Regions from separate parts of the Amycolatopsis ultiminotia genome, predicted to be linked through region 1. Evidence: riboswitches for the same ligand, from Rfam matches in the RefSeq annotation. Region 1 holds a riboswitch; each other region holds the start of a gene.
The links. Region 1 has a riboswitch for cobalamin ahead of metE (5-methyltetrahydropteroyltriglutamate--homocysteine S-methyltransferase). Riboswitches for the same ligand answer to the same signal wherever they lie in the genome.

Region 1 (7,111 bases):
TGCCGCTGTCCTCGGACGACGCGGTGCAGTTCGCCGACGAGAGCATGGAGCACATCTCCTACTACGCGATCTCGGCGTCCACCGACCTCGCCGAGGAGCGCGGCCGCTACCAGTCGTTCGAGGGCTCGCTGTGGAGCCGCGGCATCCTGCCGATCGACTCGATGAAGCTGCTGATCGACGCCCGCGACGGCGACGCGCTCGACGTGGACACTTCGTCCACTTTGGACTGGGCACCGCTGCGCCGTCGGGTGCAGACCGTGGGTATGCGCAACTCCAACGTGATGGCGATCGCGCCGACCGCGACGATCTCCAACATCTGCGGCGTGGGCCAGTCGATCGAACCGCTGTTCCAGAACCTGTTCGTGAAGTCCAACATGTCCGGTGACTTCACCGTGGTGAACCCGCACCTGGTCCGCTCGCTCAAGGAACGCGGGCTGTGGGACGAGGTGATGGTCAGCGACCTGAAGTACTTCGACGGCAGCCTCGGCCGGATCGACCGGGTCCCGGACGAGCTCAAGGCGCTCTACGCCACAGCCTTCGAGATCGAGTCGAAGTGGCTGGTGGACGCGGGTTCACGGCGGCAGAAGTGGATCGACCAGGCGCAGTCGCTGAACCTGTACATCGCCGCACCCAGCGGCCGCAAGCTCGACGAGCTGTACCGCTACGCCTGGCACAAGGGCCTCAAGACCACCTACTACCTGCGTGCACAGTCCGCGACGCACGTGGAGAAGAGCACCCTGCGCGGCACCGACGGCAAGCTGAACGCGGTCTCGGCCACCCCGGCCGCGGCTCCCGCGGCCGGCCCGGCGGCGGCACCGGCGCCCTCGCCCAGCCCCTCCCCTTCGCCTGCCGCCGCGGTCCCGGCGACCCCGCCTGCCGCGGAGCCGGAGACCAAGGCCGCGCCGAAGGTGGACGACGTCGACTTCGTCGCCACCGATGGTGCCGCGTGCCGGATCGACGACCCCGACTGCGAAGCCTGCCAGTAAGGAAACCCGGAAGACATGACCAACCTGGAGACCACGGACGCGACCGGCCTCGGCGAGATCGAGGTCGGCGCGGCCCGGATCAACGTCGACGACAAGCGGATGATCAACGCCCGCTCCGACGTCAACCAGCTGCTGCCGATGAAGTACCGGTGGGCGTGGGAGAAGTACCTGGCCGGCTGCAACAACCACTGGATGCCGACCGAGGTCGCCATGCAGGCCGACATCGCGCTGTGGAAGTCGACCGACGGGCTGACCGAGGACGAGCGGCAGATGCTCAAGCGCAACCTCGGCTTCTTCGCCACCGCGGAGTCCTTGGTGGCCAACAACATCGTGCTCGCGGTGTACCGGCAGATCACCAACCCGGAGTGCCGCCAGTACCTGTTGCGCCAGGCCTTCGAGGAGGCCGTGCACACGCACACCTTCCAGTACATCTGCGAAAGCCTCGGCCTGGTCGAGGGCGAGCTGTTCAACATGTACCGCGAGGTTCCGTCCATTTCGGACAAGGACGCGTGGGCACTGAAGTACACCCAGCACCTCGAGGACCCGGACTTCAAGACCGGCACACCGGAGGCCGACACCGCGTTCCTGCGTGATCTGGTGGCGTTCTACGTGATCTTCGAGGGCATGTGGTTCTACACCGGGTTCGCGCAGATCCTTTCGCTCGGCAGGCGCAACAAGATGGTCGGCATCGCCGAGCAGTACCAGTACATCCTGCGCGACGAGTCGATCCACCTGAACTTCGGCATCGACTGCATCAACCAGATCAAGATCGAGAATCCGCACCTGTGGACCGAGCAGTTCCAGCAGGAGGTGCGCGGGATGCTGCGAGAAGCCTGTGAGCTGGAGGTTTCCTACGCCCGCGACACCATGCCGCGCGGTATGCTGGGACTGTCCGCGCAGCTGTGCGAGCAGTACATGCACTTCATCACCGACCGGCGGGCGCAGCAGATCGGGCTGGCCCCCATCTTCGGCGAGAACGAGAACCCGTTCCCGTGGATGTCGGAGGCGATGGACCTCAAGAAGGAGAAGAACTTCTTCGAGACGAGGGTCATCGAGTACCAGTCCGGCGGCGCCCTCGACTGGGACTGACCGCTGCGGCTAAGCTCGGCCACGCCACTGGTTCGCCAGGGCGTGGCCGAGCTTTTTCACGTCCGGGCGAGGCAAGAGGGAACCCGGTGCGATTCCGGGACTGCCCCGCAGCGGTGAGTGGGAACGAAAGCCGTCACCACGAGGATGTGGTCCAGCACTGGGCGCCAGCGCCCGGGAAGCGACGGCGAGTAGGAGCGTGCCCGGCGCCCACGAGTCCGAAGACCTGCCCGTGGCACGCACGCCGACGGCGTGCGTGAGTCCGGGCCTCGTGGGACAGGGCGCGACCGAAGCACGGCTGCCGCGTGCCCGGACTCTTCCGGCGAGCACGTGAGGATGCATGCTGTGAACACGATCGGCACCACCGTTCTTGGCTACCCGAGGATCGGGCCGGCCAGGGAACTGAAGCGGGCGCTGGAGGCCTACTGGGCCGGCACCGGGACCGAGGACGAGCTGCTGGCCACCGGAGGGCAGCTGCGCGAACAGACCTGGACCGCACTGCGCGACGCCGGTCTCGGCTCGATCCCGTCCGGCACCTTTTCGCACTACGACCAGGTGCTGGACACCGCCGTACTGTTCGGTGCACTGCCGGAGCGCTTCACCCGGCTCGGCCTGTCGCCGCTGGACACCTACTTCGCCGCCGCGCGCGGGGTGCCGGACGCGCCCGCACTGGAGATGACGAAGTGGTTCGACACCAACTACCACTACCTCGTCCCGGAGCTGGGCCCGGACAGCCGGTTCACGCTGACCGGCACCGCCACGGTCGACGAGGTCCGCGAGGCCCGCGCGCTCGGCATCACCCCGCGTCCGGTGCTGCTCGGCCCGGTCACCTTCCTGCTGCTGGCGAAACCGGACACGCCCGGATTCCGGCCGCTGGACCTGCTGGACGAGCTGCTGCCCGCTTACGCCGAGCTGTTGCGGCAGCTGCGGGCCGAGGGCGTGGAGTGGGTGCAGCTGGACGAGCCTGCGTTCGCCGCCGACCGAAGCACTCCGGAGCTGAACGCGCTCACCCGCGCCTACCACGTGCTGGCAAAACAGGCCGACCGGCCGAAACTGCTGGTGGCCGGCTACTTCGGCGGGCTCGGCCGGGCGCTGGGCGTACTGGCCCGCTCCCCGATCGACGCACTGGCCGTGGACCTGGTCACCGATGAGTCCTTTGTGGACGCCGTGGCCGCGGAGGGCGCACTGCGGGACAAGGAGGTACTGGCCGGGGTGGTGGACGGGCGCAACGTGTGGCGCACCGATCCCGACCGTGCGCTCGTCCGGGCGCGGCGGCTCCTGGACACTGCCGCACGGGTCGGTGTCAGCACGTCGTGCTCGCTGCTGCACGTGCCCTACGACGTGGCCGCCGAACCGCGGCTCGATCCGCGGCTGCGGGGCTGGCTCGCGTTCGCCCGGCAGAAGGTCGACGAGGTCGTGCTGCTCGGCCGGGCACTCGCCGGCGCGGACGTGGATCTCACGCCCGCCCGTGAAGCGGTGGCCGACCGGGCGCGGGCCACCGAGCCGACCGATCCGGCCGTCCGCACCAGGATCGCCGGGCTGACCGAGAAGGACGCGATCCGCCCGCCGTACGCGCAGCGGGTGCTCGCCCAGTCGACCGCGCTGGACCTGCCCGCACTGCCGACCACGACGATCGGCTCGTTCCCGCAGACCGGTGACGTCCGCCGGGCCAGGGCGGCGCACCGCGCGGGACGGCTCCGCGACGAGGAGTACCGGACCGCCATGCGCGCCGAGATCGAACGCGTGGTGCGGTTGCAGGAGAACCTCGGCCTCGACGTGCTCGTGCACGGTGAGCCGGAGCGCAACGACATGGTGCAGTACTTCGCCGAGCAGCTGGCCGGGTTCGCGGCCACCGAACACGGCTGGGTGCAGTCCTACGGTTCGCGGTGCGTGCGCCCGCCGATCCTGTTCGGCGATGTGTCCCGGCCGGAGCCGATGACGGTGGAATGGGCCCGCTACGCGCAAAGTCTCACCGGCCGTCCGGTGAAGGGCATGCTGACCGGCCCGGTGACCATCCTGGCGTGGTCGTTCGTCCGCGACGACCAGCCGCTCGGCGACACCGCGCGGCAGGTGGCACTGGCCATCCGCGACGAGGTGGCCGATCTGGAGACCGCGGGCATCCGGATCGTCCAGGTCGACGAGCCCGCGCTGCGCGAACTGCTGCCGCTGCGGGCGGCCGGGCACGAGGCGTACTTCGGCTGGGCGGTACACGCCTTCCGGCTGGCCACCTCGGGCGTCGCGGACAGCACGCAGATCCACACGCACATGTGCTACTCGGAGTTCGGCGAGGTGCTGCCCGCGATCGACGCACTGGACGCCGACGTGACCAGCATCGAGGCCGCACGGTCCAAAATGGAGGTACTGGCCGATCTCACCGGCGCCGGGTTCGCCCGCGGGGTGGGACCGGGCGTCTACGACATCCACTCGCCGCGAGTGCCGGACTCCGGTGAGGTGACCGGTCTGGTGCGGACCGCACTCGCCGCGGTACCCGCCGGACGGCTGTGGATCAACCCGGACTGCGGGCTCAAGACCCGCAGGTACGCCGAGGTCGAACCGGCACTGCGGCATCTGGTCGCCGCCGCACGCCAGCTGCGCGGCGAAGCCCGTTGATTGTCGGCGCCGCGCGGTGAATCCCGCCGATCAATGCTGCCGCTCGGCAGCTGCGCGGCGGAGCTCGCTGATCGTCGGCACTACTCGGCAGCTGCGCGGCGGAGCCCGCTGAGACCGGGCCGGACGGCGGGCTCCCGCCGTCCGGCCGGTTTGTGCCGAATCACCCGGATGGGCCAGCTCGGAGGTATTGTCACCGCGTCAACAAGAGCGCACCGTGGAACGGCAGTGGTTTCCTCGCCCGGAGGTGCTCGGCATGACCAGCGCAGTCGACCGGATCGCCGGAGTCGCGGGGACGCTGCGGGGCCGGGTGCCCCCGTTGACCGCGATCCCGTTGCCCCGCACCGTGGACGAGCGGTGGCTCGGCTCGCGGTGGCCGGTGCGCGAACTGGCCGCACCTCCGCCGGGCAGCGGCCTGCGCCCGGTGCTCGGCGACGACGGTCCGCCGGTGGTCGGGCACGTGCCGGAGATGATGCGCTTCGGCCTCGACTTCAGCCTTCGCCGCTTCGAGCAGTACGGCCCGGTGTCCTGGATGGGTGCGTTCGGCCGCCGGATCGTGTCCCTATCCGGACCGGAGGCCACCCGGATCGCGCTCGTCAACAAGGACAAGGCCTTCTCCCAGGAGGGCTGGAAGTTCTTCATCGAGCAGTTCTTCGAGCGCGGGCTGATGCTGCTGGACTTCGGCGAGCACCACCTGCACCGGCGGATCATGCAGCAGGCGTTCACCCGCGACCGGCTGGCCCGCTACGTCACGCAGATGGCACCGCCGCTGCGCGAAGGGGTCCGCTCGTGGGGCGACGGCGGGCGGCCCCGGCTGTACTGGGCGCTCAAACAGCTCACACTCGACGTCGCCACCCGGGTGTTCATGGATCTGCCGTCCTCCGGCGGAGCGTTCGACGCGGCACGGATCAACCGCGCGTTCGTGAACTCGGTCCGGGCCGGAACCGCTCTGGTGCGCCGTCCGGTGCCGGGCGGCCGGTGGGCCGCCGGGTTGCGCGGACGGCGGCTGCTGGAGCGCTACTTCGCCGCGAACCTGCCCGCGAAGCGGGATGCCGACGGCGACGACCTGTTCTCCGCGCTGTGCCATGCCACCACCGAGGACGGCGACCGGTTCGGCGACGTGGACATCGTGAACCACATGATCTTCCTGATGATGGCCGCGCACGACACCACGACCATCACCAGCAGCGCGATGGCCTACTACCTCGCCAAGCACCCGCAGTGGCAGGAACGCGCGCGGGAGGAGTCGCTGCGGCTCGGCGACGACCTGCCGGACCTCGACGCACTGGAGCGCCTGGAAACGCTGGACCTGGTGATGAAGGAGGCCTTGCGGCTGCGCGCGCCGGTGCCCTCGCTGTCCCGGATGACCACAAAGGACACCGAGGTGCTCGGCCACCACCTGCCCGCGGGCACGCTGGTCGCCGTCTCCCCCACGCTGAACCACTTCACGCCGGACTGCTGGACCGACCCGATGCGCTTCGACCCGGACCGGTTCGGCCCGGACCGCCGCGAGGACAAGGCGCACCGGTTCGCCTGGATGCCGTTCGGCGGCGGCGCGCACAAGTGCATCGGGCTGCAGTTCGGCAGCCTCGAGGTGAAGGCGCTGATGCACGAGATGCTGCGGACCTACCGCTGGTCGGTGCCCGAGGATTACGAGCTGAAGTGGGACTACGTCTCACTGCCGGTGCCCGCCGACGGGCTGCCGATACAGCTCGCCTATCGTTGACACCGGCCGCGAGAGGCGGGAACCGGCCCGGGGGAACGGACGAATCAGCGCACCACCATCGAGCACTCAAGGTGACATCCGGTCACCATTTGTGTGGCGTCCATCACTCGTTCAGCCGGTAGACACCCCGTTTCGCCCGTGATGCCGTGGCATCACTCGCGGCCGGCTCGTACCCAGTGTGGGTCCTTCGTTTCCGACACCGGGCTTGAGCTGGTCTTTGTCCGCGTCCGAAGAGGTGGAGTGTGCCGGAGCCTGGTCCCGCACCAGGGTGGGTCGAGGTCGCGCGCAGGTACGCGGCCAAGCTGACCGACACCAAAGGAGTAACGCTCCCTCCCGCGGAACTGGAGCGGACGCTGCTCGACTTCGCCGGCGAAGTGGCCGCCGCGGCGGTGCCTGCCGACGACGGTGCACTGCTGCGTTTCACTGCGCTGTTCAGCGTCGCGCCGATCGGGATCGCGCTGGCCGATCCGTCCGGCATGATCGTGGAGTCCAACGCGGCGCTCGCGAAGCTGCTCGGCGTGCCGGCGGAACGGCTGTTCGGCAGGCACCTCGCCGAGCTGGCCTCGACCCCGCAGGACGCCGGACGGCTGCGGGCCGGGCTGGAACGGGTGATGGACGACGCCGGCGAGCAGCGCACGGTGCGCGGTCTGCACCTCGACCACCGTGAGGACGGCGGCCTGATCACCAACATCACGCTCGCCTCGGT
Region 2 (7,111 bases), on a different contig from region 1:
GAGAGCAGGAACGTGCCGCCGACGTCTGGGACGAACCCGATCCCGACCTCCGGCATCGCTATCCGCGACCGGTCGGTGACGACCCGGTGGCTGCCGTGTGCGGAGATCCCGACTCCGCCGCCCATCACGATGCCGTCCATGATCGCCACATACGGCTTCGGGTAGCGCCCGATCAACGCGTTCATCCGATACTCGTCAGCCCAGAACTCCAGCGACGCCGCGCCGCCGGCTCGCGCGTCGTCGTAGATCGACCGGATGTCCCCGCCGGCGCACAACCCACGGTCGCCGGCACCGTCCACCACGACCGCCCGCACGGCCGGGTCGCCGGCCCACTCCAGCAGGTGCTCGGTGACAGCACGAGCCATGTCGTGGGTCAAGGCGTTGAGGGCCTTCGGACGGTTCAGCGTGATCCGACCGAGGCCACTGTGGACAACGAACTCGACGTCGCTCATGATGCCTCCTGCAGCATCCGGCGGGAGATGATGACCCGCATGATTTCGTTGGTCCCTTCGAGGATCTGGTGCACCCGCAGGTCACGGACGATCTTCTCGATCCCGTACTCCGCGAGGTAGCCGTAGCCGCCGTGCAGCTGCAGCGCCTGGTTAGCGACATCGAACCCGGTGTCGGTACAGAACCGCTTCGCCATCGCCGACAGCGCAGTCGCCTCAGGATCCCCACTGTCGTAGGCGTCGGCGGCCCGCCACAGCAGCGTCCGGGCCGCCTCCAGCTCGGTGCGCATGTCGGCAAGCCGGAACCGCAGCGCCTGCGCCTCCCCCAGCGGCGCACCGAACGCGGAGCGCTCGGTCAAATGCCGCACGGCCTTGCCCAGCGCCGTCTGCGCGCCGCCGAGCGAGCAGGCGGCGATGTTGAGCCGTCCACCGTCCAATGCGGACATGGCGACCCGGAAACCGCCGCCTTCGCCGCCGAGCAGTGCCATGGCCGACACGCGCACGCCGTCGAACACGACCTGGCAGGTGGGCTGGGCGTTCCAGCCCATCTTGGCCTCGTTGGGCCCGAACCTCAGCCCGGGTGTGTCCCGTTCGACGATGAACGCAGAGATCCCGTGCGCACCAGGGCCTCCGGTGCGAGCGAGAACCACGTAGACCGCCGACGTGCCGGCACCCGAGATGAACTGCTTCACCCCGTCAAGCACGTACTCGTCGCCCTCGCGCCGGGCCCGCGTAATCAACGCCGCGGCGTCCGACCCGGCCCCGGGCTCTGTGAGACAGTAGCTGCCCAGATCCTCCATAGTGGCCATCCGCGGCAGGTACCGGCGCCGCTGCGCGTCATCGCCGAACTGGTCGATCATCGCCGTGACCATGTTGTGGATCGACACGTACGCGGCAATCGACGGGCACCCACCGGCAAGCGCCTCGAAGACCAGCACCCCGTCGAGGCGGCCCAGCTCGCTGCCGCCGACGTCCTCGGGCAGGTACAGCCCACCGAACCCGACCCCGGCCGCCTTGCGTAACATGCCGGCTGGGAAGTGCTTGTCCCGGTCCCACTCCAGCGCGCGCGGGGCCAGATGCTCGGTCGCGAACTCGGCCGCCGTATCCCGCAGCGCTCGTTGTTCTTCCGTGAGGCGCATCGTCTACGCCATCGTCGGCATGACGAAGCTCGCGCTTTCCTTGGCCCCCGAGGGCCAGCGCGACGTCACAGTCTTGGTCTTGGTGTAAAATCGCACCGAGTCCGGGCCGTGCTGATTGAGGTCGCCGAAGCCGGAACGCTTCCAGCCGCCGAACGTGTGATAGGCGATCGGCACCGGGATCGGCACGTTCACCCCGACCATGCCGGTGTTCACCCGCGCGGTGAAGTCACGCGCGGTGTCGCCGTCACGAGTGAAGATCGCGACACCGTTGCCGTACTCATGCTCGCTCGGCAACCGCAACGCTTCCTCGTAATCGGCCGCACGGGCGATGCACAGCACCGGGCCGAAGATCTCCTCACGGTAGATCCGCATCTCCGGCCGCACCCGATCGAACAGGCAGCCGCCGAGGAAGAACCCGTTCTCATGACCGGGAACCGTGAGGTCCCGGCCGTCCACGACCAGCTCTGCACCTTCGGCGATCCCGATGTCGAGGTAGTCCCGCACGCGTTGCACCGCGGCCGCGCTCACCAGCGGTCCGAAGTCGACACTCTCATCCAGCGACGCCCCGACCTTCAGGCCCCGCACTCGCTTGGCCAGCCGTTCCACCAGAGCGTCAGCCGTGGCCTCCCCGACCGGCACCGCGACCGTGATCGCCATGCACCGCTCACCAGCCGAGCCGTAACCCGCCCCGATAAGGGCTTCCACAGCCTGATCCAGGTCGGCGTCAGGCATCACGATCATGTGATTCTTCGCCCCGCCGAAGCACTGCGCGCGCTTACCGTGCGCGGCGGCCTGCTCGTACACGTACTGCGCGATGTCCGACGAACCCACGAACCCCAGCGCCTCCACCCGAGGATCCACCAGCAGCGTGTCCACGGCCTCCTTGTCACCGTTGACCACGGAGAACACCCCCGGCGGCAGACCCGCCTCCCCGAACAGCTCCGCCAGCCGCAACGGCACGGACGGGTCGCGTTCGGACGGTTTGAGCACGAACGCGTTGCCACACGCGATCGCCGGTGCCGCCTTCCACAAGGGAATCATCGCCGGAAAGTTGAACGGCGTAATGCCCGCGACTACCCCCAGCGGCTGGCGCATCGAATACACGTCGATCCCCGTGCCCGCGCTGTCACTGAACTCGCCCTTGAGCAGATGCGGAATCCCGACGGCGAACTCCACCACCTCCAGCCCACGCTGAATGTCGCCGCGCGCGTCGGCCACCGTCTTGCCGTGTTCGGAAGAAAGCAGCCGCGCCAAGCGATCTTCGTCGGCGCGGACCAGGTCGAGGAACTTCATGAGCACGCGGGCGCGACGCTGTGGGTTCCACCGCGCCCACTCGCGCTGGGCCTCGGCGGCCGCGTCCACCACAGCGGTGACCTCGGCAGCCGAGGCGAGCGGGACGCGCGCCTGCACGGCACCGGTACTGGGGTCGGAGACGTCGGCGAACCGCCCGGACGTGCCCGGAACCAGTTTGCCGCCGACGAAATGGGTGAGTTCAGGGGTCATGGGCCAGCCTTTCGCGAAGGAACGCAGGACGGAGCCACCCGGGCACCGAGGTACGCGGGCAGGCGAAGCCGAAGGAACTACCGCGGATCAGCCAACGGATCTCGCGGTGGCACAGCATCTTTCACGCAGGCAGGTATCAGCCACATGCGTTCAGCTCCATCCTCGTGGACGAACACGGACACCTGCGGCCGGTATCCTGGCTCCCGGATCCGCACCGCCCCGGCCTTCCCGGCTCCCGCCAGTGACCACTCCTCGTGAGGCGGCACTACCCGGTCACAGTGGCGGGACCGCGCCGGACTCACACCGGCTTCCCTGCACCGCAGACCTGAGGACACCATAAAGTAGGAAGTCCTACCATGTCGAGCGTGCCGTACCCCTCATCTGAGTGGCGGATCAAGGAAAGGCCTGTCCCGTAGATAAACCGGCCGAGGACGGAGATCGCGACGGTGTTGGTGGTCGCGCGGCCGGTATCCCAGCCCACAGTCGACGTCAGCCGCGTAAAGACGGTGAGCGGCGGAGGTTGTCCAGCAGCGGCGCGCCCGGCACGTAGGAGAGGTAGCCGTGGTACTTGCCCGAACTCCGTGCCGAAAACACGCTCAGCCAGCACCAGCAGGAGGTACACCGTCTCAATGCCCGCCGCCCCGCGCCGAGCGGCCCGAGCCCGGCGTCAACGGCCGAGAACGTGGCAAGCGTTTTGGTGTCCCTACCGCTTCCGGACAGTTCGCCGGCACGATCACGACCAACAGCTGCATGACCTCGATAAACACGAACGGCACGTGGAGCCCATACTGCATGCTCTGCGGTTCCGCACGAACCGCCAACGGCCAGCTAACATCATCAACCCAACTACCGACACGGATCCGCACGGCTCCACTCCCACAGCCTGGTCATCGCGGCGCTCCCAGCAGCGCCACCTCGACCTCGGCTAGCGCAGTCCGGCCGAGGGCATCGGACGACAGGTGATCTGTGCTCGCGGATTACGCCGGCCAGGATGTCCGGTTGCGTGTGTTGAGAGCCGAGCCTCCCCCTCGCCGGGGTCAACCCGGGACGGGTTGCAATGGTGGGCGATGGTGCGTAGCGACAGGTGGCCTTCGAGGGCGCATCCCTTTCCGGTGCCCATGCGCAGCAAAGTGTGACCGCAGCGAGTCGTGCCACCCATACGTTCGGCGCAGGCAGCGCGAAACAGGTAGGTGCGCAACACACGCAACTGCGTTTGGCGTGCTGATCGCCTTCCGGACCGCAGATGTCGGGCCCACCCAGGGCCTCCTCTATCACTGCTTGAGCTGCCTGCGGTTGGCTGTCAGGACCTCGTCGGACAGTCCGGGATCGACCTCGGCGACAGCGCGGGAGACCACTAGCGCGCCGACCGTCTGGCAGAACAGTGCTACTGCCTGCTTTCGGGCTTCCGCCACGCTCAGTTCGGTGCCGGATTGGTGCGCGCGATCGAGCAGCATCGCGGTGATGGCACTGATGTAGCCCTCAAGCCCGCTCTGGTACTCGACCTGGGCTGCGACGCCGTGGCGTCCGGTGTCAGCTGCCAGGGCGGCTGACGCGCAGCCGGTTTCCGGGTGATCGCAGTGGGCGGCGGTGACGTATCCGTCGACCATGTCGTGCAGGCTGCGCGGGCGGAGCGGGGATGAGCCTTGCAGATGGCGGCGAGCACATCCAACGAGTCGGCGAAACCCTGATGGTAGACCTGGCGGTCTACCCAGTGATCTTCATCGACGCGATCCACGTGAAGATCCACCGACGGCAAGGCCGCCAACCGGCCGATCTATGTCGCGCTGGCGGTGACCTGCGAAGGCCGCCGAGACATCCTCGGGTTGTGGGCCGGCGACGGCGCCGGCGCACAGTACTTGCTGCACGTGCTCACCGAACTCAAGAATCGCGGTGTCGCCGACGTGCTCATGGTCGTGTGCGACGATCTGAGCGGACTGCCGGACGCGATCACCGCCGTCTGGCCGCAGACCATCGCCCAGACTTGCGTGGTGCACTTGCTGCGCAACAGCTTCCGCTACGCTGGCTGTCAGCACTGGGCCGCGATCGCCAGGGCGCTCAAACCTGTTTACACCGCGCCGACCGATGCCGCCGCCCGCGAACGGTTCGCCGGGTTCGCCGCGACGTGGGGCGCACGAGACCCGGCCATCGTGCGGTTGTGGGACAACGCGTGGGCGGAGTTCGTGCCGTTCCTGGCGTTCGATCCCGAGATCCGCCGGGTGATCTGCTCGACCAACGCGATCGAGAGCGTCAACGCCCGCATCCGCCGCGCGGTGAAAGGCCCGCGGGCAGTTCCCGAACGAGCAGGCCGCACTCAAGTGCGTCTACTTGGCGATCATGAGCCTCGACCCACCGGCACCGGCCGGAAACGCTGGACGATGCGGTGGAAACCCACGCTGAACGCGTTCGAGATTGCCTTCGACGGCCGCCTGGCCACCGGACGCAAGTAGTCCCCTTCAACCCGAGTTACACCGCTCGTTTGACAGACCCGCCGCAGTTGCCGGAGAAATGCCTCCGGAGAGCCGGTGCCGCTAGAGCGACAGCGCGGCCAGCGCTTCGTGAGCGAGACCGAGGCTGAGCTGGTCCTGGACCAACCGTTTGATCTCGCGGGTCAGGACCACGCGCGCGTAACGACGAGTCAGATCCGGCTTCGCAGCGATGCCGCGGGCCAGTTCCATGGCACGGTCGAGCACCTGGGCCCGGGGAACCACTTCGTTGATGGCGCCGTAGTCGAGCGCCTGCTTGGCTTCCAGCTTCTGATCGGTGAGCAGAAAGTACCGGCCACGCTGCGGACCGAGGATGTGCGTCCACACCGTGTGTGCGCCGTCCCCTGGGACGATGCCGGACGGGAAATGCGGCGAGTCCTGGAACGTCGAGTGGTCGGCGGCGATAGTGACGTCCGAGAGCAACGGGACTTCCGGATGCACCAGCACCGGACCGTTGATCGCCGAGATGACCGGGACCTCGATCAGCAGCAGGTTGTTGATCAACCTCTGGCCCTCGAAGAGGATGTGCGCCCAGTCCGCTGCGGTACCAAGGTTGAACTTCGCGAAATCGATCTGCGCGCAGAAAGAACCGCCCGCACCGGTGAGCACCACGACCTTGTTCCCCGGATCGCAGGCGATGTCGTTGAAGCAGTAGGCGAGCTCATCGTGCGCCAGTCCGGTCCACACCAGACTGTCGCCATCGGTGTGCACCGTCACCTGCAGGATGCCGTCGTGACGTTCGAGCCGCACATGCTCGTACTTCGTCGCGTAGTCATCGAGTTTGGGAGCGATCGACGTCATTGTACGTGCCCTTCAAACGAACAACTGTTTGTTTATTGACAGTAGCAGTACTGTCAACTGGGTCACAACATCCCGACACGCCGCACGCCGATGGTACGATAGTAAACAGCCTGCACCAGGAGAAATGGTGTCGGCACGAGGTTAGCTCGATCCAAGTCATGGGCCTGGATCACCGAGCGAAAACTATTGTTAGTTTTGACTTAGATGGCCAGTTCTGTGCAGCTTGATCACTCCGCCAGTGCCAGCTCGTCCCGCAGCCGACGCTTGAGTACCTTGCCATAGGCGTTGCGCGGGAGCTCGTCAACCCACTCGATTCGCTTCGGCACCCGGTAGCCCGCAAGCCGCTCCCGGCACGCCGCCACGACCGCCTCGTTATCACGATCGTCGCCTGCCGGTACGAGCACGGCGGTCACCGCCTCGCCCCACACCCGGTGCGGCGTACCGATCACTGCGGCTTCCTTGACCGCGGGGACGCCGAGGAGGACTTCTTCCACCTCCCGGGCGTAGACGTTCGAACCGCCGGTCACGATCATGTCCTTGGTGCGGTCGACCACGAAGAGGTAACCGTCGCGGTCGAAGTAGCCGACATCGCCGGTGTGCAGCCATCCTTCGCCAAGTGCCTTCTCGGTCGCCTCCGGGCGGTTCCAGTAGCCGTTCATCGTCTGGGGCGCTCGGGCGAGGATCTCACCGGCATCCCCGTCCACCGCCCGGCCTTCCTCGTCGACGATGCGCAGCT
Region 3 (7,111 bases), on a different contig from region 1:
GGTGAATGGGCAGCACTCGTGCGACCTGCGTGAAGCAGGCCCGACCTCCCGGCGCGGCAGGAGCGCGGATGACCGTCGGTGCCCGGACAGTGCCCGGTCCCGGGCAGACCGACCGGCCGGTGCGGGTGTCTTCGGTGCGGAAGTCGTTGCCGAGCAGGCTCTTCGGCATCGCCCGCACCCAAGGCAGGATCGCGCTCGACACGAACTGGGTACCGCCATTCGTCCGGGAAGTCTTGCGCACAAGCAGCTTCCGGCCGAAGGGGAGCCCGCACCGGAGCCTCACGCCTGCCCGATGCGGGTCATCAGGGGATGTGTCGCCAGCGGGGTCACCTCCGCGGTGACCAACGGCCAGATCGGCAGGCTCTGCAACGCCTCCGCCAGCTCGTCGGCATCGCGGGCGGACCACAGGCCGACGTTTCCCTGGTACCCGGGCACGCGCCAGAGCGTGCGCAGGATGCCCTGAGCGTGCAGCTCCTGCCCTCGCGCCCACTCGCGTGCCAGCAGATCGCGATACTCCTCGGCGGGCAACGCACTCACCCGGCTGGTCTCGATCCGTACCAAGAAGTCCATCAGGACACCTCCCGAAGAATTGTTTCCGGCGTGACCCGCACCGTCGGGTCGACCTCCCCGGAGCAGCGCAGCCCGTCGCGCCGGGGTTTCCCGGCGAGCGCCGTATCGCCGACGCCGAGCTGCACCGCGTCTCCCTTGGTTGGCCGCCGAGGCCGGAGTGACTTGACCAGGCTGCAGAACAAAGCCACTCTACGTGCTACTGTCTAGCACACTGTTCCGACTATGCGAACACTCGTCCACCTGATGAACCTGGGCCGGACACTGTTGTTCTCCCCGGAGATCACGCGCGGCGAGCCGAGCGCGGGCGGGGTGGCGCACGGTGCGCCGGTACTCGCCCCGCCCTGGATCACCACCGGGCGGCAACTACGCGTTCGCCGGCACAGCGATCATCGGAGATCCGGACCTCTGGCTGATGTTCGCCGGGCAGGCATGGCCTCTGCCGGAGGACTTGTCGCAACGCCTGGCGCCCGCCGGGTTCGGGCTCTGGTCGAGCCGGGAAGGACGCACCCGCACAGTGGTGGCGTGTCACGAGTGGACGGATCTGGGCAACACCTGCCTATCCGTGCCTGTCCTGCACGATGGCCGCATGCCGGCGCACCGTCACGCGCCCCACTTCGAGCGACAGGTCGTTCCCCGATCTCCTGCAGACTCGCGGGCAGTACGAGGACCGTCCGCCGCTGCCGTTCATCCCCGGCTGCGAGATCGGCAGCGTGGTGGTCTCCGCCCCGGCGTCGAGCGGTCTCGCACCCGGCGACCACGTCGCGGCCGACGGCCGGCTCGCGACGGGCGATGAATACCGATCCCGACAATACAAGAGCGGACATCAGACTCAATGTCCGATGTCCGACATCCCCCAGCTGGGCAGAGATACCGACGGATCGTGCCTGACCTCGATGGACGCGGTCTACTGCCGCCGCGACCGGGAGAGCGACGGGAACCGATGCTCCTGTGCGAGAAGCCGATGCCGGATTCGGTTCCACGGCCCGAGCACGCTGAGCGTGCTGCTGAGCCGTTTCGACCGCGTCGCCGGCGAGACGTCACCGCCTTCAACGCCGAACTCCAGGAATGGCGCGACTTCCGCCGCCCGCATGGCGGACCCGACGGCGAGGCACCCGATGATCACACCCTCTCGGTGGTGTGTGCCGCGAGTGCCCGGAACTGGCTGGCGTGGAAGACCAGCGGGGGCCGCGTCGGGTCCGCACTGCATCCGAGCACTTCCAGGAGCACGAGTACGTGATCGCCTGCCTCGAGTTCCTCGTACACCCGGCAGTCCAGGAATGCGGTGGCGCTGGAGATGAACACGCTCCCCTCCACCGTGGCTTCCCAGCCGATTCCGCGGAAGCGATCACCGTCTCGGCTCGACAATTGCCGAGCGCTCCCGATGTCGCCTGCGGCCAGGACGCTGAGCCCCAATCGCCGACGGGGGCGTAGTTCAGGCCACGTTCTCGAGGTGTGCTGGACGCAGACGGACACGAGCGGCGGCGCCAACGAGACCGAGGTGAACGAGTTCAGGAAAAAGCCCGATGGAACACCGCCACTCGTCGCCGCCAAGGCCACCGCCCCGGACGGGAAGCATCCGACCGCCTGCCGGAGTGACCGTCCGGGGTCGCCGGCAGTCCTCATTTCGAGCATGTCAATCCTCCTGGCGCACCGAGCCCGAGTCGCCGAGCACCCACGTCACAGCATCGCGCCGGTCACCTCGAGACCGAGCGCGTCCCGGCCGAACATCGCAAGCGCGCTTTCCACGTCGTTGACCACGTGGCCCCGTCCGGTGTGCACATCCCGCCAGATGCGCTCGAGTGCGCCACCGGATCGCATCGCGCTGCCACCCGCGTTCTCCATCACCAGGTCGACCGCACCGACGGCCCGCTCCGTGGCAAGCGGCTGATCTCGCCTCAGCCGCGTCCGCAGTCCCAGCGGCGTGTCCTCGCCCGATTCGGCGCACGTGTAGACATCTGCAACATTGCGCGTCAACTGCAGCCACGCCCCGTCGACCGCACTCGCCGCACGGGCAATGCGGACCTGCGCAAAGGGATCCTCGGCGACCCGTTGGTTGCCGACCACCCGGATGCGCTTGCGCGTGGCATCCAGATACGCCGCAAGGCCGGCCTCGGCCATCCCGACGATCGCAACCGAAATGGAGGTCGTGAAGATCGTGGCCAGCGGCATCCGGTACAGCGGCTCCGGGTTCACCGCGTGCCCCGGACACTCCGGCAGCGCCACTTGCGCCGCACTCAACGTCCGATGCTCCGGCACGAAGACCTCGGCGATGTGCAGATCGTTGCTCCCGGTGCCCCGCAGTCCGACGGCGTGCCACACGTCCTCAACGACGAAATCGCTCTGCGGCACCAGGAACGTTCGAACGTGCGACGGCGTGCCGCCGCCCTCCTGCACCACCGCGCCGACCAGCGCCCACCCAACGTGGTCGCTCCCCGAGGAGAAGCCCCACCGGCCGCTGAGCCGGTAACCTCCCTCGACACGGTGCGCGGTACCCGAGGGTGCCAAGGATGAACACACGACCGCGTCGAGATCGTCGATCAAGCCGCCGGCGGCCCAGGTCGGCCGTCGGCAATCCCGTCCCGCTAGGAAACATCCCTCAGGAGCGTCCGGGGGCTAGTGCTCACCCCTTCGCCTTGCCCATGTTCGCCTGCACAGCTTGGATCGCATCCTGGGTGCGCGGGTCGCGAAACAGCTTGCCCTGCGGCGGCCGGGTCACAGAGGCACAGAGGCACAGAACATCGAAGCTTTTCAAGTCACACTCCCGCTCGTTTGAGACGCACACGTGGGAACTCGTCAACCTCGCGGCGCCGCGGGCAACCGACGGCAACGCAGAGGCAAACGCAATGCGACCGAATCCCGCGGCAGGCGCGTGAACACCTTGCCGAGCGGCTCGTTTGCCGTCTGCGGAAGCCACAAGCTTCACCGGAAGAACCTATGTTTACTGAGGTGCGGGTTCAGCTGGACAGGTTGTTCGTCCGAAACCTCGACACGCCTCGTCGCATCATCGAGACCGGTTTCGACCTCACCGGTCAGGTTCAGGGCAGGTCCACGGAGGCTCCGGCGAGCACTCATGCGGGCACCCGGCAGAAATCCGAGCGTCGAGCGATCGGCCGCAAGGCGACGAGCGAGGCGACCATACAGGCACTCCGAGCCGGAGAGCGACGCCCGGCAGCACACTGGCGACAGGCTTCGAGATGGTCTTCGGTATGCGCTTTGGGGGAGATTTCCGGCACAGTCGACATAGTTGGACTTCCTACTATATGGTGTCCTCAGGTCTGCGGTGCAGGGAAGCCGGTGCGAGTCCGGTGCGGTCCCGCCACTGTGACCGGGGAGCGGTGTTCCACCGGGAAGACGGCCACTGGCGCGAGCCGGGAAGGCCTGGGGCGCCGCGGATCCGGGAGCCAGGATACCGGCCGCAGATGTCCGTGTTCGTCCACGAGGATGGAGCTGAACGCATGCGGATTCTTCCTGCCTGCGCGAAAGACGCCGGACCACCGCCGCACCGGCGGTAGTTCAGCCTGCCCGTCGACCCGGCCACCACCTGTGCGCCCCGGGCAGTCCGTCCTGCGCTCTCGCGAAAGGCGTTTCATGACCACCGAACTCCAGCACTTCGTCGGCGGCAAACCCGTTCCCGGCACCTCGGGGCGGTTCTCCGACGTCTTCGACCCCAGTACCGGCGCCGTCCAGGCCAGGGTGCCGCTCGCCTCCGCCGGGGAGGTCGCCGCCGCGGTCGGCGTCGCGGCCGATGCCCAGCTCGAGTGGGCGCGCTGGAACCCACAGCGCCGCGCCCGTGTGCTGATGCGGTTCCTCGATCTTGTCCGGTCCGAAGAGGACAGTCTGGCGCGGATGCTTTCCGCGGAGCACGGCAAAACGGTCGCCGACGCCCGCGGTGACCTGCAGCGCGGTCTGGAAGTCGTCGAGTTCGCGATCGGGATCCCGCACCTGCTCAAGGGCGAGTTCACCGACTCCGCAGGCACCGGCATCGACGTCTACTCCATGCGCCAGCCGCTTGGTGTCGTCGCCGGGATCACGCCGTTCAATTTCCCCGCGATGATCCCGCTGTGGAAGGCCGCGCCCGCGATCGCGTGCGGCAACGCCTTCGTGCTCAAGCCGTCCGAACGCGACCCCTCGGTGCCGCTGCGGCTGGCCGAGCTGTTCGGCGAGGCCGGGCTGCCGCCGGGTGTCTTCCAGGTGGTCAACGGCGACAAAGAAGCCGTCGACGCGCTGCTCACCGATCCCCGGGTCGAGGCGATCGGGTTCGTCGGCTCGTCGTCGATCGCCGAGTACATCTACACAACCGCTGCCGCACAAGGGAAACGCGCACAGTGCTTCGGCGGGGCCAAGAACCACCTGATCGTCATGCCCGACGCCGACCTCGACCAGGCCGTCGACGCGCTGATCGGCGCCGGCTACGGTTCCGCAGGCGAGCGCTGCATGGCGATTTCGGTCGCGGTGCCGGTCGGCGAGGCGACCGCCGGCGCGCTGGTGGCGCGACTAGCCGAACGCGTGAAGACGCTGAAGATCGGCCCCGCGCACGACGAGAGCGCCGACTTCGGTCCGCTGGTCACCGCCGAGGCCGTCCAGCGCGTCCGCGACTACCTCGAGGTCGGCATCGCCGAAGGCGCCGAACTGGTCGTCGACGGCCGCGGCCGGACCGTACCCGGTCACGAGAACGGTTTCTTCCTCGGCGGCTGCCTGTTCGACAACGTGACGCCGGACATGCGCATTTACCGGGAGGAGATCTTCGGCCCGGTCCTGTCGGTGGTGCGTGCCACCGATTACGAGGCGGCACTGCGGCTGCCGAGTGAACATCAGTACGGCAACGGCGTCGCGATCTTCACCCGCGACGGCGACACCGCCCGCGATTTCACCGCTCGCGTCAACACCGGCATGGTCGGCGTGAACGTGCCGATCCCGGTCCCGATCGCCTACCACACATTCCGCGGCTGGAAACGCTCCGGATTCGGCGACCTCAATCAGCACGGCCCCGATTCGGTCCGGTTTTACACCAAGACGAAGACCGTCACCTCGCGGTGGCCGTCGGGCATCAAGGAAGAAGCCTCGTTTGTCATCCCGACGATGGACTGAGGCAGGTCATGAGACTGACCGAAGAACAACGCGCACTGCGGGACACCGCCGCGGAGTTCGCGGCCGAACACCTCGCCCCGCACGCGGTGGAATGGGACCGGGCCAAGCACTTCCCGGTCGATGTACTGCGCAAAGCAGCACAGCTCGGCCTCGGCGGGATGTACCTGCCCGAGGACGTCGGCGGCTCCCGGCTCGGCCGGTTCGACGGGACGCTCGTGTTCGAAGCACTGGCCGCCGGATGTCCCTCGATCGCCGGCTACGTGTCCATCCACAACATGGTCACCACGATGATCAACCGGTTCGGCAATGCCGCCCAGCGCCACCGGTACCTGCCTCGTATGTCCACAATGGAGTCGCTGGGCAGCTACTGCCTCACCGAGCCCGGTACCGGTTCGGACGCCGCCGCTCTCGTGACCCGCGCACGGCGGGACGGAGACCAGTACGTCCTCGACGGGGTCAAGCAGTTCATCTCCGGTGCGGGCGCCTCCGACGTCTACGTCGTACTGGCCCGCACCGGTGGTCCCGGTCCGCACGGAATCTCCGCGTTCATCGTCGAACGGGACATCCCCGGGCTGTCGTTCGGCCCGAACGAGGTCAAGATGGGCTGGCACGCCCAGCCCACCCGGCAGGTTGTCTTCGAAAACGCCCGTGTCCCCGCGACGGCGCTGCTGGGCGAAGAAGGCGGCGGCTTCACGGTGGCGATGTCCGCTTTGGACGGTGGACGGCTGAACATCGCAGCGTGCTCACTGGGCGGGGCGGAAGCGGCTCTGGGCAAGGCAGTCCGATACCTGTCCGAACGCTCGGCGTTCGGCGCAAAGCTGTCGGAGGCATCGGCCCTGCAGTTCCGGCTGGCCGACATGCGCACCGACCTCGAAGCCGCCCGGACCTTGCTGTGGCGGGCCGCGGATGCGCTCGACCAAGGCGAGCCGGACGCCACTCAGCTCGCCGCAATGGCGAAACGGTTCTGCACCGATACCGGATTCGAGGTCGCCAACCAGGCGCTGCAGTTGCACGGCGGTTACGGCTACCTCGCCGAGTATGGGCTGGAGAAGATCGTCCGCGATCTGCGGGTGCACCAGATCCTCGAAGGGACCAATGAAATCATGCGGGTGATCATCTCCCGCCGGATGTTGAAGGAGGCCGTGTGAGCGACGTCGAATTCCTCGTGCACAGCGGGATCGGCCGGATCACGCTCAACCGTCCCCGCGCGCTCAATGCCCTGACCCACGAGATGGTCCGCGCGATCACCGTCCACCTCGACCAATGGCGCGACGACCGGAGTGTGCGCGCAGTGGTCGTGGACGGCGCCGGTGACCGCGGACTGTGTGCCGGCGGCGATATCCGGTCCATTTACGACGATGCGAAGGCGGCAGGCACCGCGTCGTTGGAGTTCTGGGCGGACGAATACCGGATGAACGCGGCCATTGCCCGCTATCCCAAGCCCTACCTCGCG
Region 4 (7,111 bases), on a different contig from region 1:
GGAGTCGAGCGGGCCGAGCCGGCCCGCGGCGTCCACCCAGGAGACCGCGCCCTGCTGTAACGCCAGCAGCACGACGAGTGCGGGCACCGCGGCGACCGCGAACTTCGACAGCATCCACCGCGTGCGGCCGACGGATTGCGTGAAGGCCAGCAGATGCGTGCCGTGCTCCAGCTCTTTGGCGATCAGCGGGGCAGCGCAGAACATGCCGAGCAGCACCGGCAGCACGAGCACGAACGCCTCCGCTGCCTTGAGCAGGTCGTACCAGCTGTCCTTGAAGCTCGACACGCGGGTGACGCACGGGCCGGACACGGCGGATTCGGTGGCACAGCCGCCGAGCCCGGCGAGGTCGGTCTGCATCGACCCGCGCAGCAGCAGCATCGCCGCGTACCCGGCGACGAGCAGGACGAGCAGGAAGATCAGCTGGGCGCGCTGCTGGCGCCAGGCCACCCAGATCATGCGGCCACCTCCTGGTGTGCGGAACGGAGATACCCGAGCGCGAGCTGGGTGAGCGTGGGCGGACGGTGCCGCCACGCCGGATCCGCGAGCGCGGCAGGCCCGGGGGAGACGAGCAGCTGCGTGCCGTGGCCGGTCTTCGCCGCGTCGACCACGCACCGGGCCGGGACCGGGATCGGGCCGGTGCGCGGCCCGGACAGCACGGAGTGCCCGGCGAGCAGCTCCCGGACGTCCCCGGCGAGCCGGACCCGGCCCGCGGCGAACAACAGCAGGTGGTCGCACACCTCTTCCAGTTCGGCCAGTACGTGCGAGGACAGCACGACGGTCGTGCCGTGCCGCTGCCGCTGCTGCGCGAGCGCGGCGAGCACCGACCGGCGGGCCACCGGATCGAGATCGGCGAGCGGTTCGTCCAGCAGCACCAGCCGCGGGCGGGTGCCGAGCGCCACGGCGAGCGCCACCCAGATGCGCTGCCCGCCGGAGAGCGTGCCGATCCGGGCACCCGCCGGCACGTGCCCGCGGGCGAGGAACTCCTCCGCGTGCGCCTGGTCCCAGGTGGGGTTCGCGGACCGGCCGAACCGCAGCTGATCCTCCACGGTGAACTGCGGGTAGAGCGGTTTCCCCTGGGACAGGAAGGAGATCCGGGGATCGGGGTGGCGGCCCGACGGTTCGGTGCCGCACACCTCGACCCGCCCGGCCCCCGGCCGCAGCAGCCCGGTGAGCAGTCCGAGAAAGGTGCTCTTGCCCGCGCCGTTGGGCCCGACGAGGCCGACCATCCGTCCGGCGGGCACGCGCAGCGAACAGTCGCGCAGTGCCCAGCCCCGGCGGTAGCGCTTGCCGAGCCGCTCGGCCAGCACCACCGGCTGCCCGTCGGTCATGGTCATGTCCCCTGTCCCCGTTTCCTTCGTCACGATAGGGCTCCGGCCGCGCTCAGTACCCGCAGGTCACCCGCGGCCGGGCGGCGCTCCCGCCGGCGGTGCAGGTGAAGGTCTTCCCGGGCTGGAGCGGTGCATAGCCGACGACCGGTTTTTCGTTGCTGCCGAAGGAGACCGTGCTCCAGGTGTGCGACGGGCCCGGGTAGCCGTGGCTGGTGCCGGGAGCCTGGACGGTGGAGTAGCCGTCGCCCGCGGGCGTGGTCAGCCGGACCTCCAGCGGATAGCCGGCGGTGCGCACCTGCACCGGGTTCGGATCCTGTGCCCGGCCCGCTGCCGGATCCGCGGCGGCGAAAGCGGTGCCCGCCAGCGCGATGGCCGCAGTGGCGGTGAGCGCGGCCCCGGCGGTGACCCGGCGGACGATCCGGCGATCGGTCGGTTCGGCCATGAACGGCACCTCCCTATTTACCTACTTAACTAGTGAAAGTGGATTGAGCGTAGCACCGCGGACGAAGGCGGTGTCAACGTGCTGGGCCGGGCGCCGCGACGCCTTGCCCGAACGGCCCCGCGCCGATGCCCGTACCGCGCACCGTGCCGGTCTCCCGGGCAAGTCGGCGGGCCGGCACCAGGGCGATCCGGCAGGCCGGTGCCAGAGCCGGTGGTGCGGTCCGGTCACCGCAGTGGCCGCCGGGTCGAGACGTGGCGGTCGCCGGGTCGGTGCGGGGCGCGGTCGCCGGGTCTCGCCGTGCCGGGTGTCGGGCCGGCGGCCGGTGATGTCGGCCACCTGCCGGGCGATTGACTGCCGACGTGGCCGGTCGTAGCGTTCAGCACGCGCGGCGGCTTCCCGAAGCCGGTGGGAAACCGGCACGGTCGCGCCACTGTGAGCCCTTCCCGGAGGGCGAGTCAGGTCGAGGGGCCGTCGCTTGTTCCACCCGCAGGGGACGCGTCATCCCGAAGGAGAACACGATGACCAGTATTCCGGCCGACCGCTCGACCCCGGTCGTCCTGCCTGTCTCGAAGGCCGTGCTGTGGCTCGGCCTGACCGTGCTGGCGGCGCTGCTGCTCTACTACTTCATCGGGGTGGACCAGGGCGCGGTGTCACTGTTCGGCAGTGACACCCACGTGCACGAGTTCGTGCACGACGCCAGGCACTTCCTCGGCTTCCCCTGCCACTGACGCGGCACATGGAGAAGAAACTCATCCTGCGCGGGCTGCTCGCCGGCGCACTCGGCGGGCTGCTCGCGTTCGTCTTCGCGCGGATCTTCGCCGAACCGCAGATCCAGGCGGCCATCGACTACGAAGCCGGCCGCGACGAAGCGCAGGCCGCGCTGGACAAGGCCGCCGGGCTGCCGATCGACTCCGAGGGCCCGGAGGTGTTCAGCCGGGCGGTCCAGGGCAATCTCGGCATCGGCGTCGGCCTGGTGCTGTTCGGTGTCGCGATGGGCGCACTGTGCACCGTGGTGTACACGGTGCTGCTCGGCCGGGTGGGCCGGGTCCGCGCCCGCGTGCTCGCGCTGCTGGTGGCGGGCGCCGGATTCCTGAGCCTGTACCTGGTGCCGTTCCTGAAGTATCCGGCCAATCCGCCCGCGATCGGCCACCCCGGCACGATCGGTGCGCGCACCGGGCTGTACCTCCTCGTGGTCGCCGCGTCGGTGCTGTTCCTGGTGGCCGCGGTACTGGCGGGCAGACGGCTCGCGCGGAAACTGGGCAACTGGAACGCGACGCTCGCCGCCGGGGCCGGATTCGTGGTGCTGTCGGCGATCCTGCTGGCACTGCTGCCCGCGCTGGGCGAACTTTCCGGCAATGTCGCGGAGTACGGCGCACAAGCCACCGAAACGCCGCTGCCGCTGAAGGATCCGGCGGGCCGGATAGTCTATCCCGGGTTCCCCGCGGACACGCTCTTCGAGTTCCGGCTGTATTCGGTGCTGGCACAGGTGATCCTGTGGGCCACGATCGGGCTCGTGTTCGGTCCGCTCGCCGAGCGGGTGCTGTACGGCGGCCGCCCGGCGAAGGCCGCTGCACCGGCGTGAACCTGCTTTCCGGGCTGGGGCCGTTCTTCGCACTCGACTCGCATCCACCGGGTGCGGAGCCCGCGCAACCGTGGCGGCCGCTGGCGGAAGTGCTCGACGACGGTCCGGTGCTGCGGCAGCGGGTCGCCGGGGTGCAGGAGGTGCTCGCGGCCGGCGGCGGCCGGGTGGAGCTGCGGGTTGCCGCGTCGGTCGCGCATCTCGGGATGGTGGCCCGGCTTTGCTCTCCCGCACTCGCACTCGCGGCGGGGCACGGCCGCGTCCCGGATTTCGCCGGTGCCTGGTGGCAGCCCACCGTGGGTGGTGCGGTTCCGTTGTCCCTGCGGGAAAACGCCATCGGCCGTCCGCCGGCCGTGGTGGCCGCGTTCGACGAGCGGATCCTGCAGGGCCCGGTGGCGCGGCTCGATCGCGCGGTGGCCGGTTTCTCACTGGCCGAGAACGTCCGGCGCGGGAACGTCGCGTCCGCGCTCAACGGGGCGGCCACCGTGCTGCGCTCGCAGCGTCCGGAGTGGACAGCCGCGATCACGGAGCTTCTCGGTGGTCTGGAACGACTTCCGGCGCTGGCCGGCACCGCGACCCGCACCGGTGGCCGGTTCCGCCGGCGCAGCTGCTGCCTGATCTACCGCGCCGCACCGGATCACGCGGGCCCGAAGTGCGGCGACTGCGTGCTCACCGGTTAGGATCACCGGGGAACGTGGAGGGAAGACCGGTGGAATTCCGGGGCTGCCCCGCAACTGTGAGGTCCGCTGCACGGGCCGGAGCCAGATACCTCCACGGGATCGGATAATCGGTCAGTGCCACGCGGGTGGCGCACGGGCCGGAGTACCGCCCGCGGGCGGTGCTTCTCCTGTGCTCTCGTGCCTGGTGCGGGCCCGGCGCGAGGGAGTCCGGCGATGGCATCGAACCCCGGCGGCACACGGGCGCTGAGCAGGCGCGGCTTCCTGCTGGGCACCGGACTGGCGGCGGGCACGCTGACGGGTGCCTGTGCCGGTCCGCAGGCCGCCGGCAGCGGCATCGACTCCTTCTCCGCGGTGTTCAAGGGCTCCGGCGCGGACGAAAGCCTGGACCCGGGCACCAGTCACCTGTTCATCGACGAGGTGCGGCTGAAAGCCTTGTACGACGGGCTGTTCGAGGTCGACGACACGATGCGGCCGGTGCCTCGGCTCGCCGCCTCCGCCGAGCCGAACGCCGAGGGCACCCGCTGGCGGGTCACCCTGCGCGACGCGCGGTGGCACGACGGAACCAAGGCCACCGCCGCGGACGTGCTCTTCACGCTGTCCCGGGTGCTCGGTCCGGCCGGGCGGCAGCCGTTCATCGCCGCCTCGACGCTGGACCTCGTCGATCTCGGGCAGTCCCGTGAGATCGGCGAGCGGACTGCGGAGATCGCGTTGAAACGGCCGTCGTTCGAGTTCCGCACCGCGCTCGCGGCTTACGGCACCCGGATCATCCGCAACGGCACCAAGGATCTGAGCCGTCCGGTCGGCACCGGGCCGTTCCGGTTCGAGTCGTTCCGGCCGGGCCGGGAGATGGTGGCCACTTCCTACGACGGTTACTGGGACGGTGCGCCGAAGATCGCCACGTTGCGCATCCTCGGCGCGGAGAACGACGCCCGGCTGTCCGCGGTGCGCAGCGGGCAGGCCGATTTCGCGGACGAGCTGACCCCCACCGCGGCGAAAACGGCGCGCGGCGCGGGGAACCTGCGCGTCCAGGCGACGCCGAACAGCGGGATCTACTACTTCGCCATGAAAACCGACCGGCCCCCGTTCGACAACGCCGACGTGCGGCGTGCGCTGATGCGGATGGTGGACCGCCAGGAACTGGTCACCGTGGCACTGCAGGGCGACGGCCAGATCTCCAACGACGTGTTCGGCAAGGGATTCCAGTACCACGCCGACGACCTGCCGCAGCACACCTTCGATCCGGATGCGGCGAAAGCCTTGCTGCGCAAGGCAGGTGTGCCCAACCTGACCATCGACCTGTTCACCGCACCCGCGGCAACCGGGTTCGTGGAGGCGGCGAACCTGTTCGCGGAGCAGGCGAAGCAGAGCGGTGTCACGGTGCGGGTGCGCGTCGGATCCGGGGACACCTACTACTCCGAAGCGCTGAAAACCGGGCAGCTGACCATGGGCCAGTCCGGACCGTTGCCCGTCCCCAACCACTTCGCCTCCCGCCTGCTGACCGGTTCCCCGCAGAACCGCACCAACTGGAGCGATCCGGAGTTCGACGAGCTGTACGCCACGGCGCTGGCCACTGCCTCCGAAGCGCGGCGGGCCGCGCTCTACCACCGGATGCACGAAATCCTGTACGACCGGGGCGGCTTCGTGTTCTGGGGCATCTCCTCCTGGAACAACGCCGCGCCCGCGGACTACCGGGCGATCCCCGCCGGAGTGCCCAACGCGCTGAACTGGGCCCGATTCGACAAGGTGTCCCGATGACCCCGCCGACGAAACTGACCGCAGGGCAGGCCCGGTACTGGCTCGACCGCTGGGATCGCCAGCAGGAGTACTACCTGCCCGACCGGGAAGAACGGTTCGCGGTACTCGGCGACGTCCTCGAGGAGCTGATCGACCGGCCGGATCCGCTGATCGTCGACCTCGGCGTCGGTCCCGGTTCGCTGGCCGAGCGGCTGCTGACCCGGTTCCCCGGCGCGACCGTGGTGGGCGTGGACGCCGACCCGCTGCTGCTGGGCCTGGCCGGACTGGCCTACGGCGGCGAGCGGTTCCGCACCGTGTCCGCCGATCTGCGCGAGCCCGGCTGGTTTGCCGAACTCGGCCTGTCCCGCGCTCCGGACGCGTTCGTCAGCACCACGGCACTGCACTGGATGAACCGGGAACCGTTGCGTGCCCTGATCGCGGTCTGCGGACAGGAGCTGGCCTCCGGTGGGGTGTTCGTCGACGCGGACCACCTGTACGAGGGTGCCGCCGGTCCCCGGCTCGACACCCTGGCCAGGGCGCTGACCAGGCGGCGTGCCACGCGGGCCGGGGTGCGGCGTGCCGAGGACTGGGCGGCGTGGTGGGCGGCCGTCGAGGCGGCGCCCGAGCTGGCCGAGCTGGTGGCCGCACGGGCAGGCGGATTCGCGCACGAGGTCACGGATCGCCCGTCGGTGCACGACTACCTGGCTTTCCTGCGCGAGGCCGGGTTCGCCGAGGCCGCTCCGGTGTGGCAGGTCGGCGACGACCGCATCCTCGCCGGGATCCGCTGATCCCGCCGTGCTCGCCCGGTTCGTGCTGCGCAGGCTGGTGCTCGGTGCCGGGCAGGTGCTGGTCCTGGTCGTGCTGGTGTTCGGACTGGCACTGCTGCTGCCCGGCGACGCCGCGGACGCCCGCGGCGGCGACCTGTTCGGCGAAGAGCAACGGGCGGCGAGACGGCATGTGCTCGGGCTCGACCTCGCTCCGGTCACCCGGTTCCTCGGCTGGCTCGGCCATGTGGTCACCGGGGACCTGGGCACCTCCTACGCGAGCGGCGAACCGGTCGCAACGGTGCTCGCCGAACCGTTTGCGGTCACCGGTCTGATGGCCGCGCTGACCACCGTCGTGCTGCTGCCGGTGGCTGTGTCGGCGGGGTTCGCCGCGGGACTGCAGCCCGGTTCGGTGCGGGACCGGGTGATCACCACGGTGAGCGTGGTCTTCGACTCGATCCCGGATTTCGTGCTTTCGGTGCTGCTCGTCGCGTATCTGGCGGTGCGCCTGCGGCTGTTCCCGGCGACCTTCCTCGGCGTCGACGTGGCGACCATGCTGGCCGAACCGGGGTATCTCGTGCTGC

Region 2: linked by a shared signal. The riboswitch ahead of ABD793_RS00700 (CoA-acylating methylmalonate-semialdehyde dehydrogenase) and the one ahead of metE (5-methyltetrahydropteroyltriglutamate--homocysteine S-methyltransferase) in region 1 are both predicted to bind cobalamin.
Region 3: linked by a shared signal. The riboswitch ahead of ABD793_RS32975 (CoA-acylating methylmalonate-semialdehyde dehydrogenase) and the one ahead of metE (5-methyltetrahydropteroyltriglutamate--homocysteine S-methyltransferase) in region 1 are both predicted to bind cobalamin.
Region 4: linked by a shared signal. The riboswitch ahead of ABD793_RS02270 (ABC transporter substrate-binding protein) and the one ahead of metE (5-methyltetrahydropteroyltriglutamate--homocysteine S-methyltransferase) in region 1 are both predicted to bind cobalamin.

What each region holds. Positions count from the first base shown of each region.
Region 1 is NZ_BAAAZN010000002.1:546,629-553,739, reverse strand. Features, by position in the region: gene ABD793_RS07440 (ribonucleoside-diphosphate reductase subunit alpha) at 1-986, shown strand, start outside; gene ABD793_RS07435 (ribonucleotide-diphosphate reductase subunit beta) at 1,002-2,075, shown strand; cobalamin riboswitch at 2,087-2,320, shown strand; gene metE (5-methyltetrahydropteroyltriglutamate--homocysteine S-methyltransferase) at 2,409-4,682, shown strand; gene ABD793_RS07425 (cytochrome P450) at 4,936-6,405, shown strand; gene ABD793_RS07420 (EAL domain-containing protein) at 6,648-7,111, shown strand, end outside.
Region 2 is NZ_BAAAZN010000001.1:141,975-149,085, reverse strand. Features, by position in the region: gene ABD793_RS00710 (enoyl-CoA hydratase/isomerase family protein) at 1-452, opposite strand, end outside; gene ABD793_RS00705 (acyl-CoA dehydrogenase family protein) at 449-1,588, opposite strand; gene ABD793_RS00700 (CoA-acylating methylmalonate-semialdehyde dehydrogenase) at 1,592-3,091, opposite strand; cobalamin riboswitch at 3,261-3,435, opposite strand; gene ABD793_RS00695 (hypothetical protein) at 4,363-4,698, opposite strand; partial or broken gene ABD793_RS00690 (IS256 family transposase) at 4,794-5,542, shown strand; gene ABD793_RS00685 (enoyl-CoA hydratase/isomerase family protein) at 5,620-6,375, opposite strand; gene ABD793_RS00680 (class I adenylate-forming enzyme family protein) at 6,603-7,111, opposite strand, start outside.
Region 3 is NZ_BAAAZN010000018.1:154,849-161,959, reverse strand. Features, by position in the region: gene ABD793_RS33000 (muconolactone Delta-isomerase) at 280-570, opposite strand; gene ABD793_RS32995 (hypothetical protein) at 570-695, opposite strand; partial or broken gene ABD793_RS42865 (alcohol dehydrogenase catalytic domain-containing protein) at 1,149-1,412, shown strand; gene ABD793_RS32990 (flavin reductase family protein) at 1,690-2,193, opposite strand; gene ABD793_RS32985 (acyl-CoA dehydrogenase family protein) at 2,248-2,967, opposite strand; gene ABD793_RS32980 (hypothetical protein) at 3,191-3,322, opposite strand; cobalamin riboswitch at 3,815-4,002, shown strand; gene ABD793_RS32975 (CoA-acylating methylmalonate-semialdehyde dehydrogenase) at 4,159-5,658, shown strand; gene ABD793_RS32970 (acyl-CoA dehydrogenase family protein) at 5,667-6,806, shown strand; gene ABD793_RS32965 (enoyl-CoA hydratase/isomerase family protein) at 6,803-7,111, shown strand, end outside.
Region 4 is NZ_BAAAZN010000001.1:491,864-498,974, forward strand. Features, by position in the region: gene ABD793_RS02240 (hypothetical protein) at 1-456, opposite strand, end outside; gene ABD793_RS02245 (ABC transporter ATP-binding protein) at 453-1,361, opposite strand; gene ABD793_RS02250 (hypothetical protein) at 1,381-1,770, opposite strand; cobalamin riboswitch at 2,143-2,257, shown strand; gene ABD793_RS02255 (CbtB domain-containing protein) at 2,289-2,498, shown strand; gene ABD793_RS02260 (CbtA family protein) at 2,507-3,352, shown strand; gene ABD793_RS02265 ((2Fe-2S)-binding protein) at 3,349-4,029, shown strand; cobalamin riboswitch at 3,999-4,139, shown strand; gene ABD793_RS02270 (ABC transporter substrate-binding protein) at 4,243-5,784, shown strand; gene ABD793_RS02275 (class I SAM-dependent methyltransferase) at 5,781-6,551, shown strand; gene ABD793_RS02280 (ABC transporter permease) at 6,559-7,111, shown strand, end outside.